Regions from separate parts of the Qipengyuania sp. NPDC077410 genome, predicted to be linked through region 2. Evidence: predicted binding sites of a transcription regulator. Region 2 holds the regulator's gene; the other holds the start of a gene.

Region 1 (4,935 bases), on a different contig from region 2:
TCCTGGGATGAAAGCCGGGTAACCGATTCCGACGAGGAAGTGGTGATCAAGCAGAACTGGACGGAAATTCGCCGGTTCATGTGGAACTACGTCGGCATCGTACGTACCACCAAGCGGCTCGAGCGCGCCGCGCATCGCATTCGTCTTTTGCGGGACGAGGTCGAAGATTATTACGGCCATTTCCGTGTGACGACCGATCTCATCGAACTGAGAAATCTGCTCGAATGCGCGGACCTCATCGTGAGCAGCGCATTGAAGCGGCACGAAAGCCGCGGGCTTCACTTTATTCTCGATTATCCCGAAACCAACCCGATCGGGCGCGATACGGTACTGGTCCCCTAGGGCGATGCCCTAGTCGGCAAGGCCCCGGTCGGGGCGCATGGGAGGAAACCCCCGGCCGAACTGGTCGACGGGTATCTCGTCCCGCGCATGCTGCAACGTGCCGAGCATGAAATATTTCACCGTGGCCTCGCCGATCGGGCGGGCAAACCCGATCCCGATTTCTTCGCCTTCCGCCCACATGACTTCGCCTTCAACCGCCACGCCTTCGAGCAGGGTAACCGTCACGGCTTCGCCCACCTCCGCATTGATGCGGGTGCCGGTGATCTTGCAGCCTTCGCGTGAGAGGTTGAGCATTCTGCCGCGCGCAGCAACGCCGTTGATGGAAACCATCACGTCGTCGTCGGTCTTGGAGCGATTGCCCCTACGCTTTTCCATCCCGGTGCCCCCGCGGATTGAGATCCCGCAATAGCAGAGCCAGACAGTTCGCGCGTTGTATTGTAGGAAGGCGACATAAGCGAAATAAAGGTGTCATTCTACCGTGACCCAAGCGCCGTATCATGCGGCTTATGGCATGCGCTCATTATTCTTATGTCGCACACTTCCCATGGACAACGCGTTGCTTTTCGGTTGAACCTGCGATTCTGTGAACCACGGGAGAGGCATGTGCCGAAGGCGACAGCGAACGGGATCGAAATCCACTACGAGGAAACCGGCAATCCCGCCGATCCAGCGATGCTGCTGATCATGGGGTTCGGCGCGCAGCTTACCCTGTGGCCCGACGAACTGGTCGAAAGACTCGCCAGTCACGGCTTCCGGGTAATCCGATATGACAATCGCGACATCGGCCTCAGTCAGAAATTCGATGGGGTAAAGGCACCCGGCCTGATCAAGCTGACCTTGATGTCCAAGATCGGCCTCACGCCCAAGGTTCCCTATACTTTGGCCGACATGGCTGACGATGGCGCCGGTCTGCTGGACGCGCTCGGAATCGACAAGGCGCATATCGTCGGCGCGAGCATGGGTGGAATGATCGCGCAGCATCTTGTGCATCGCCATGCGGACAGGTGTCTTTCGCTGACATCCGTATTTTCGACCAGCGGCAATCCCAAACTGCCGCCCGCCAGGCCGGAGGCGATGAAGGCGCTGGTGACCCGTCCCGACAGTACGGACGAAGACGTGCTCGTCGATCACGGGGTGATGCTGGCGCGAACCATCGGATCGCCCGGCTACCCGACGGCGGAAGACCGCCTGCGCGATCGCACGCGCGCCAGCATTCGCCGCAGCTTCTACCCTGAAGGGCCCACGCGCCATCTCTCGGCCATCGTGGCGGATGGGGACCGGCGGCCTATGCTGAGGGATATTGCCGTGCCCACCCTCGTGCTGCATGGCGAAGACGATCCGCTTGTGTCGTGCGAAGGCGGCAGGGACACCGCCGCATGCATTCCAGGCGCGACGCTGAAGACCATTCGCGGATGGGGCCATGACCTGCCTCTGGAACTGGTCGATGAGGTGGCCGATGCCATCGCCGGCCACGCCAAATCTGCGACAGGCTGACCCACTTCCTCACAAGCTGGCGCAGGTAATGGTCCTAAGGAACCTCGCAGCGAGCGGGACAGCGTTGGGTTGAAAATTGCGCGCCGGGATTCGAATGATTCTCAACCCGGCACGATGATTTTTGCCCGCAAAATTTTTTTCCCGGATTCATTTTCGGGCTTGCGTGTTCGGCAAGTCCAGCTTGATCCACGCGTCGCGGCGTTGCACCTGGATAAAGCACTTCGCCAACAGGCTGCCGACCTTCTTAAAAGTTCATTTACGGTCTTGCACACGAGTCCCGTCTGATTCAGTATCTAGTAGTCGGGATACCGGGGGTACCCACAAGACCTAGCTATCGGCGGTTTGCTCCCCATATAGGGAGAAGCCGCTTTCACGCCGGGGCTGTGGGGAAAAGCGGGATAAGTTTTTACCCTCGAACCGCACAAAATTGCTAGGTGGGAAGACAGTCCCGCCGACTCGAACACAAGCGGAACATGCGCAGCCCGGTCATGGGCGGGCGGTACACTCAAACGGCGGGGCAGACGATGGATTTCAAGAGCGGGAACGACACGGCGATGGCACTGGATCTGGATACGCACGACACTGTCGACGAGCCCACCACCAAGAAGAAGGCGGTCGCCATGGACAAGTCCGACAACGGTAGCGAACAGCTGGTTCAGGAAGCCGCGGGCGAAGCTCTTGCCGGCGCGGTTGCGGCCGTTGCTGCGCAGGCGACCAAGGAAGACAGCAAGAAGGTTCTCGATCGCCGTTTCGACGTGCAGATCGACGAAAGCCGCGATGCGCTGCTGACCGAATTCGGCAAGGAAACCCTGACCGACCGCTATCTGCTTCCGGGTGAGAAATATCAGGATCTGTTCGCCCGCGTCGCGGACTATTTCACCGACGATGGCGATCATGCGCAGCGGCTCTACAATTACATTTCGAACCTGTGGTTCATGCCCGCAACGCCCGTGCTGTCGAACGGCGGCACCACGCGCGGCCTGCCGATCAGCTGCTATCTCAATTCGGTGTCAGACAGCCTCGACGGTATCGTCAACACATGGAACGAAAACGTCTGGCTCGCCTCGAAAGGCGGCGGCATCGGCACGTACTGGGGGAATGTTCGCGGTATCGGCGAACCTGTCGGCCTCAACGGCAAGACCAGCGGCATCATTCCCTTCGTGCGTGTAATGGATTCGCTGACTCTCGCGATCAGCCAGGGTAGCCTGCGCCGCGGTTCGGCCGCTTGCTATATCGATGTCACTCACCCCGAGATCGAGGAATTCCTCGAAATCCGCAAACCCAGCGGGGACTTCAACCGCAAGGCGCTGAACCTGCATCACGGTGTGCTCGTAACCGATGCCTTTATGGAAGCGGTGCGCAATGGCGAGGAATTCGACCTCGTATCTCCGCGCGACGGATCGGTCCGCAAGACCGTGGATGCCCGCAGCCTGTTCCAGAAGCTGGTCGAAACCCGTCTCGCCACGGGCGAACCCTATATCGTCTTCTCCGACACGGTGAACCGGATGATGCCCAAGCATCACCGCGAACTGGGCCTCAAGGTTTCGACGTCGAACCTGTGCGCCGAAATCACCCTGCCGACCGGCATCGACCATCTCGGCAACGATCGTACTGCGGTGTGCTGCCTGTCCTCGCTCAACCTCGAAAAGTGGGACGAGTGGAACGGTGACAAGCAGTTCATCGAAGACGTCATGCGCTTCCTCGACAACGTCCTGCAGGACTATATTGATCGCGCGCCGGACGAGATGGCGCGCGCCAAATATTCCGCCATGCGCGAACGCAGCGTCGGCATGGGCGTGATGGGCTTCCACTCTTTCCTGCAGAGCAAGGGCATCGGTTTCGAAAGCCCGATGGCGAAGGTCTGGAACCTCAAGATGTTCAAACACATCAGCGCCAAGGCGGAAGAAGCCTCGCTGGTGCTCGCCCAAGAACGCGGACCGTGTCCGGACGCGGCCGAAACCGGCGCGATGGAACGCTTCAGCTGCAAGATGGCGATTGCGCCGACCGCGTCGATTTCCATCATTTGCGGCGGCACCAGCGCCTGCATCGAACCGATCCCGGCCAACATCTATACGCACAAGACGTTGTCCGGCTCTTTCATCGTCAAGAATCCCTATCTGGAAAAGATTCTCGACAAGAAGAGCAAGAACTCGACCAATATCTGGAACTCGATCCTGGAACGTGGCGGCAGCGTCCAGCACCTCGATTTCCTGACTGCGGAGGAAAAGGCCGCGTTCAAGACCAGCTTTGAAATCGATCAGCGCTGGCTGCTCGAATTCGCGGCCGATCGCGCACCCTATATTGATCAGGCGCAATCGCTGAACCTGTTCATCCCCGCCGATGTCGACAAATGGGACCTGATGATGCTGCACTTCCAGGCATGGGAAAAGGGCATCAAATCGCTCTATTACCTGCGGTCGAAGAGCGTGCAGCGCGCCGGCTTTGCTGGCGGCGTGGAAGCCGACAACACGGCCGATGCCGCCAAGTACGAACTGGCTGCCGGCGGCGAACAGACCGATTACGAGGAATGCCTCGCCTGTCAGTAAGGTGATGGACTGACCAAATCTGCGGCCCCGCGAGTGTTCGGCACTTGCGGGGCCGTCTGCTTCTTCGGAACCTATTCGCGCGCTCAAGCGCTCCTTTCAGGGTTCGAGGAGATTTCGATGGCAGCGCGCGCATATTGGCAGGGACAGATCAGGCTGGCGCTGGTTTCGATACCGGTCGAAATCTATTCCGCCACCAAATCGGGTGCGCGCATCAGCTTCAATCAGATCCACGAGCCCAGCGGCAAACGTATTTCCTATGAAAAGGTCGTCCCTGGCATCGGCCCGGTCGATCGCGATGAAATCATCAAGGGCTATGAAGTTTCCAAGGGTAATTACGTCCTCTTGGACGATGAAGAGATCGAAGCGGTCAAGATAGAAAGCAAGCGCACGCTGGAACTCGTCCAGTTCGTCGACGCGTGCGAGATCGACCCGCTCTATTTCGAGAAACCATATTATGTCGTCCCGAATGATGAGCTCGCCGAAGAAGCGTTCATCGTCCTGCGTGAAGCCTTGCGAAAATCGAAGAAGGTGGCGCTGGGTCAGCTATCCGTGC
Region 2 (4,935 bases):
GATTCCGGCAAAGCCAGGACCTTGCTCGAAAGCTGGATCGCAATGGCCGCCTGATATGAACAAGCTAGAACAAATCTGCGCCACCAAAAGAGAAGAAGTGGCCGCACGCAAGCGCATGCGGTCGCTGGCCGATCTCGACGCTTCCGCTCGCGAACAGACCGCCCCGCGTGGTTTCCGCTCTGCGCTCGAACGTGCGGAACGGTCCGGCTTCGGCCTCATCGCCGAAATCAAGAAGGCTTCACCCTCGAAGGGCTTGATCCGGGAAGATTTCCATCCCGCTGCCCATGCCCGCGCCTATGCTGCAGGGGGCGCTGCGTGCCTTTCGGTTCTCACCGACGCCCCGTATTTTCAGGGTCACGAAGATTATCTGGTCGAAGCGCGATCGGCCTGCGAATTGCCCGTCCTGCGCAAGGATTTCATGGTCGATACCTGGCAGGTGGCCGAAGCGCGCGCACTCGGCGCTGATGCGATCCTGATCATAGTCGCCGCACTCGATGATGGTGCGATGGTGGAGATCGAACGGGCCGCGGTGGAATATGGCATGGACGTATTGGTAGAAGTCCATGATCACGCAGAGATGGAACGTGCAGCATTGCTACAGTCGCGCCTCATTGGCGTGAACAACCGGGACCTGCGGACCTTCTCGACCGATCTCGCCACGACCGAAGCCTTGGCGCCTCTGGCACCGGAGGGTTCGCTTCTGGTCGGCGAAAGCGGCATTTCTCTATTCGAAGACTGCCAGCGCTTGTCACACGCCGGGGTGAACAGCTTCCTAGTCGGCGAAAGCCTGATGCGCCAACGCGATGTCGAAGCGGCAACTCGCATGCTGCTCGGGAACTGATCTGTCCTACACGCTGCTGACCGGTTAAAGGTATCAGCTCCAGACCAAACCCGCTGCGTTCTGGCGCGATTTCGGCCTCGGTGCGGGGTGACTTTTTATCCCCTTGTACAGTGGTCCATGTGGTCCATGTCTCCCCTGCGCGACCGAAAAGCTTAACGACAGCGGTTTCTCAGCGCCCTGATCCGGATCGAACCATGAACGGTTGTTCCGCAAGGAACGGCTGAATTGCTTGACTTTGTTATTTTGGTTGCTTAATTGTTCCGCATTCGTTCACGCCTTTTGTGAACACGCGATACGGAGTTCGCACAATGCTGACCGCCAAGCAGCACGAATTGATCCGGTTCATCCAGCAGCGTCTGGAAGACACCGGCATTTCCCCCAGCTTCGAAGAAATGAAGGAAGCGCTCGATCTGAAGAGCAAGTCGGGCGTACACCGCCTGATCTCGGCACTCGAAGAACGCGGCTTCATCCGGCGCCTTCCCAATCGGGCGCGTGCGCTGGAGGTGGTCAAGCTTCCTGAAAATGCCGTGATGGGGTCGCCCGCTCCGGTGGCGGCTAACGACGCCGTATCGGCTGCGATCCCGGCAAAGGCGGTGGCGCCCGAACCGGCAAACGACATCATCAATGTTCCGCTTCATGGGCGGATTGCCGCCGGCGCCCCGATCGAAGCGATCGAAGGTCAGTCCAGCATGCCCGTGCCGGCCGCGCTGCTCGGTCCGGGCGAACATTATGCTTTGGAGGTTTCCGGAGATTCCATGATCGAAGCCGGGATCTTCGATGGCGACTTCGCTCTGGTAAAACGCACGGACACGGCCCGCGATGGCGAGATCGTCGTGGCACTTGTCGACAACGAAGAAGCGACTCTGAAATATCTTCGCAAGGATGCAGGCCGCGTCGTGCTCGATCCGGCCAATGGTGCATACGAAGCGCAAGTTTATGAACCCCACCGGGTTCAGGTTCAGGGAAAACTGGCGGGCCTGCTCCGCCGCTACCACTGATTTGCTGGCGCGCGCCTACTCACGCGGCGCGCGCCACCATCCATGCTCGCCCTGATCCTGGGCGACCGTATCGATCTTTTGGTCTGCCAGATAGATCGAAGCGCCCCCTTCCCGGTCGAGAAACCTTCTGTCCGCTTTGAGCCAGCGCGGCTGACAACTGTACGGTAGATAACGGTCGGCAATGACGATGTCGGCCCGCATGCAAGCCGCGGCCAGCGCCCGCTCTTCCACGAGATCTCTATTGCGCGCGACGAGGACGGACCAGGGTCGCCCACCCCGCTCTAAAGCGAAGACGCAAAACTGGTCGCTGCACCGGCTGCGCAGCCAGTCGGCAATCTCGATAGGGCTCTGATCCGTACCGGCCAGTTCGAGCAGATTGTCCTGAGCATATCCGCTCTCACGATCGTGCAGAACCAGCAACCGCTCGGCCTCGTTGGCAACGCCTATGTCGCGTCCGTCACGCGTAATGAGGATATCGGGTATCGGGGCGGTGATCATCAGCACGGCAGAGGCGATAATTGGCCCAAAACCCAGCAGGCGCGCCCTGCCGTGCCATAACGCCAGCCAGAGCGCCCCGCCCACGTATAACCCTATCGCTCCCATGCCGATACGCGGCGCAAGTTTGACCGACCCCGGCTGCTCGGCGAAGAAATGGGCAATGGCCAGCAGCAGGTCGAGCGACTTGCCCACCAGCCACCACGCCGGCGCGCCCGCTCCGATCAGATCGAGCGCCAAAGCAAGCGCCACCAGCGGCATCGATATGAATGTGACCAGCGGAATGGCGATCAGATTGGCCGCCGCTCCATAAACACCGGCGCGATGGAAATGGAATAAGACGATTGGCATCAAGGCCAGCTCAATGACCAGTCCGGTCAGGAACAGCATTGCCGCCCGTCTCGACATGCGACGCAGCCAGCTCTCCTGTCGCGGTGCGAGAAAGTCCCGTACCGCACGCACATTGTGGAGCGATACGATGGCGATGACTGCCGCAAAACTCATCTGGAAACTCGGCCCGACGAGCGATTCCGGCCACAACGCGAGCACGACTCCCGCCGCGATGGCGATCATCCGCATGGACAGTGGTTCTCGTCCTACAGCCAAAGCGACGAGTACGAGCAGAGCTCCGATACAGCTACGCACGGTCGGCACTTCGGCGCCGGTAAGCAGTGTATAGCCAATACCAGCGATAGCCGATGCCCCGGCGGCCACCAGCGGCAGCCGGATGCGCAGCGTCAGCCAAGGCCAGAACGCGAGCAGCTTCAGAACCAGGAAATAGGTCGCAGCTATGATCGCGCTCACGTGAAGGCCGCTGATAGACAGCAAATGGGTCAGCCCGGAATCTCGCATCGCCTCCTCGTCTGCTTCGGGAATCGCTCCGCGGTCCCCGCTCGCCAGGGTGGCTGCGATGGCACCGGACGTTCCTTCGAGATTGGCGCGAACGTGTCGCGAGAGCTGTCGTTGAGCGGATGCTATGGACAGTCGGGGAGCGCCAGGCGGCTCGACGATCTCTACATCGCCGACAGCCGATCCAGTTGCGGCTAGCCCATCGAACCAGGCTCGTCTGGCGAAGTTGTACGCACCGGGAACGATCGGCGGCGACGGAGGCATGAGACGTGCCGACAGCCTGACCCTGGCACCTTCTCGCAATTCCGGGTTGTCCGCAGACAGCGGCACATTGACCCGATATGCGTGCGCTTTTCCCGTCTCGCCGTCGCGCGCGGCCAGGACCAACCTAACCCTGTCTTCTGCGGGCTGCTCTTCCCGGCTCAGGACCCGCCCATCGATCCGCTCGAAACGTGGATAGGCAATTGGTTCTGCGCCCACCATCGCCGATCGGGCCCACACGACCGACACGCCTGCAGAAATCGCCAGAGCCAATGAAATAACTGCGGCAAGAGTGAATGCGCGACCGGGATGATGGCGCCAACCCGCCCACGAGAGAACAGCCATTCCCAAGAATGCTGAAATCATCGCAACCCACTGCCACGGAGCGGCAAGATAGAACCACAGTCCGATTCCGCACCCGAACGCAACGGTAAGCCAGGGCCCGCGGTCGAACTCGGCGGCCTCCAGAAACGCTTCAAACTTGCGCGCGGAACTGGACAAGACACCGTGCGTACGCCAAGTGCGCGGCACTGTCTCGCGGGCCGTATCGCCCGCATCCCCCATAGGTATTGAAGGCGTCCCCTGCCTCGCCATGCAAGTGTTTGAAAGGAAATGAGAGAAAATGGCAAGCGATAGTGACCGCAAGGTTTCTCCGGTCGTCACCCGCTTCGCTCCCTCTCCTACCGGTTATTTGCATATCGGAGGTGCGCGGACGGCACTGTTCAACTGGCTCTATGCGCGCCATCACGGCGGCCGCACGCTTCTGCGGATCGAGGATACCGACCAGAAACGCAGCACCCAAGACGCTATCGACAAGATTATCGAAGGCCTGGACTGGCTTGGTCTCAACTTCGACGATGCCCCCGTATTCCAGTCCGATCGGGCCGAACGCCATGCCGAAGTTGCCCACAAACTGCTGGAAGCCGGCCACGCCTATAAGTGCTTCGCCACTCCCGAAGAGCTGGAGCAAATGCGAGCCGAGCAGCGGGCAAACAAGCAGCCCATGCGGTATGATCGCCGCTGGCGTGACCGCAGCGAAAGCGAGGCGCCGGACGGCGCGCCGTTCGTCATCCGCCTGAAGGTTCCGACCGACGGGGAAACCACGATCCACGACGCGGTTCAGGGCGAGGTTACGGTCAAGAATGCCGAGATCGACGACTATGTCCTGCTGCGTGCCGACGGGACCCCGACCTATATGCTCGCCGTTGTGGTGGACGATCACGACATGGGTGTAACCCATGTGATCCGCGGCGACGATCATCTCAATAACGCATTCCGCCAGTTGCCGATCATCCGCGCCATGGATGAAATCGAGGGCGGTTGGCCCGATCCGGTCTATGGTCATGTTCCGCTGATCCACGGGCCCGACGGTGCGAAGATGTCCAAGCGCCACGGTGCTGTCGGCGTCGAAAGCTATCGGGACGAAGAAGGTGTCCTTCCCGAAGCGCTGTTCAATTATCTCCTTCGCCTCGGCTGGGGACATGGCGACCG

What was found. Region 2 encodes LexA, which represses DNA repair genes until DNA is damaged. Its sites were predicted from a motif close to GTTCCNCNCTTGTTCT; they were not measured.
Region 1: a site for LexA is predicted at 2,294-2,309, ahead of ACIGGE_RS02465 (ribonucleoside-diphosphate reductase subunit alpha). Genes of this name have one in related genera too.

Annotation. Positions count from the first base shown of each region.
Region 1 covers NZ_JBITWB010000001.1:494,904-499,838, reverse strand. Annotated here, with positions in the region: gene nadB (L-aspartate oxidase) at 1-342, shown strand, start outside; gene ACIGGE_RS02480 (PilZ domain-containing protein) at 352-717, opposite strand; gene ACIGGE_RS02475 (alpha/beta fold hydrolase) at 946-1,836, shown strand; gene ACIGGE_RS02470 (hypothetical protein) at 1,906-2,121, shown strand; gene ACIGGE_RS02465 (ribonucleoside-diphosphate reductase subunit alpha) at 2,391-4,382, shown strand; gene ACIGGE_RS02460 (Ku protein) at 4,500-4,935, shown strand, end outside.
Region 2 covers NZ_JBITWB010000003.1:327,185-332,119, reverse strand. Annotated here, with positions in the region: gene trpD (anthranilate phosphoribosyltransferase) at 1-54, shown strand, start outside; gene trpC (indole-3-glycerol phosphate synthase TrpC) at 56-841, shown strand; gene lexA (transcriptional repressor LexA) at 1,150-1,839, shown strand; gene ACIGGE_RS15180 (ComEC/Rec2 family competence protein) at 1,855-3,945, opposite strand; gene gltX (glutamate--tRNA ligase) at 4,067-4,935, shown strand, end outside.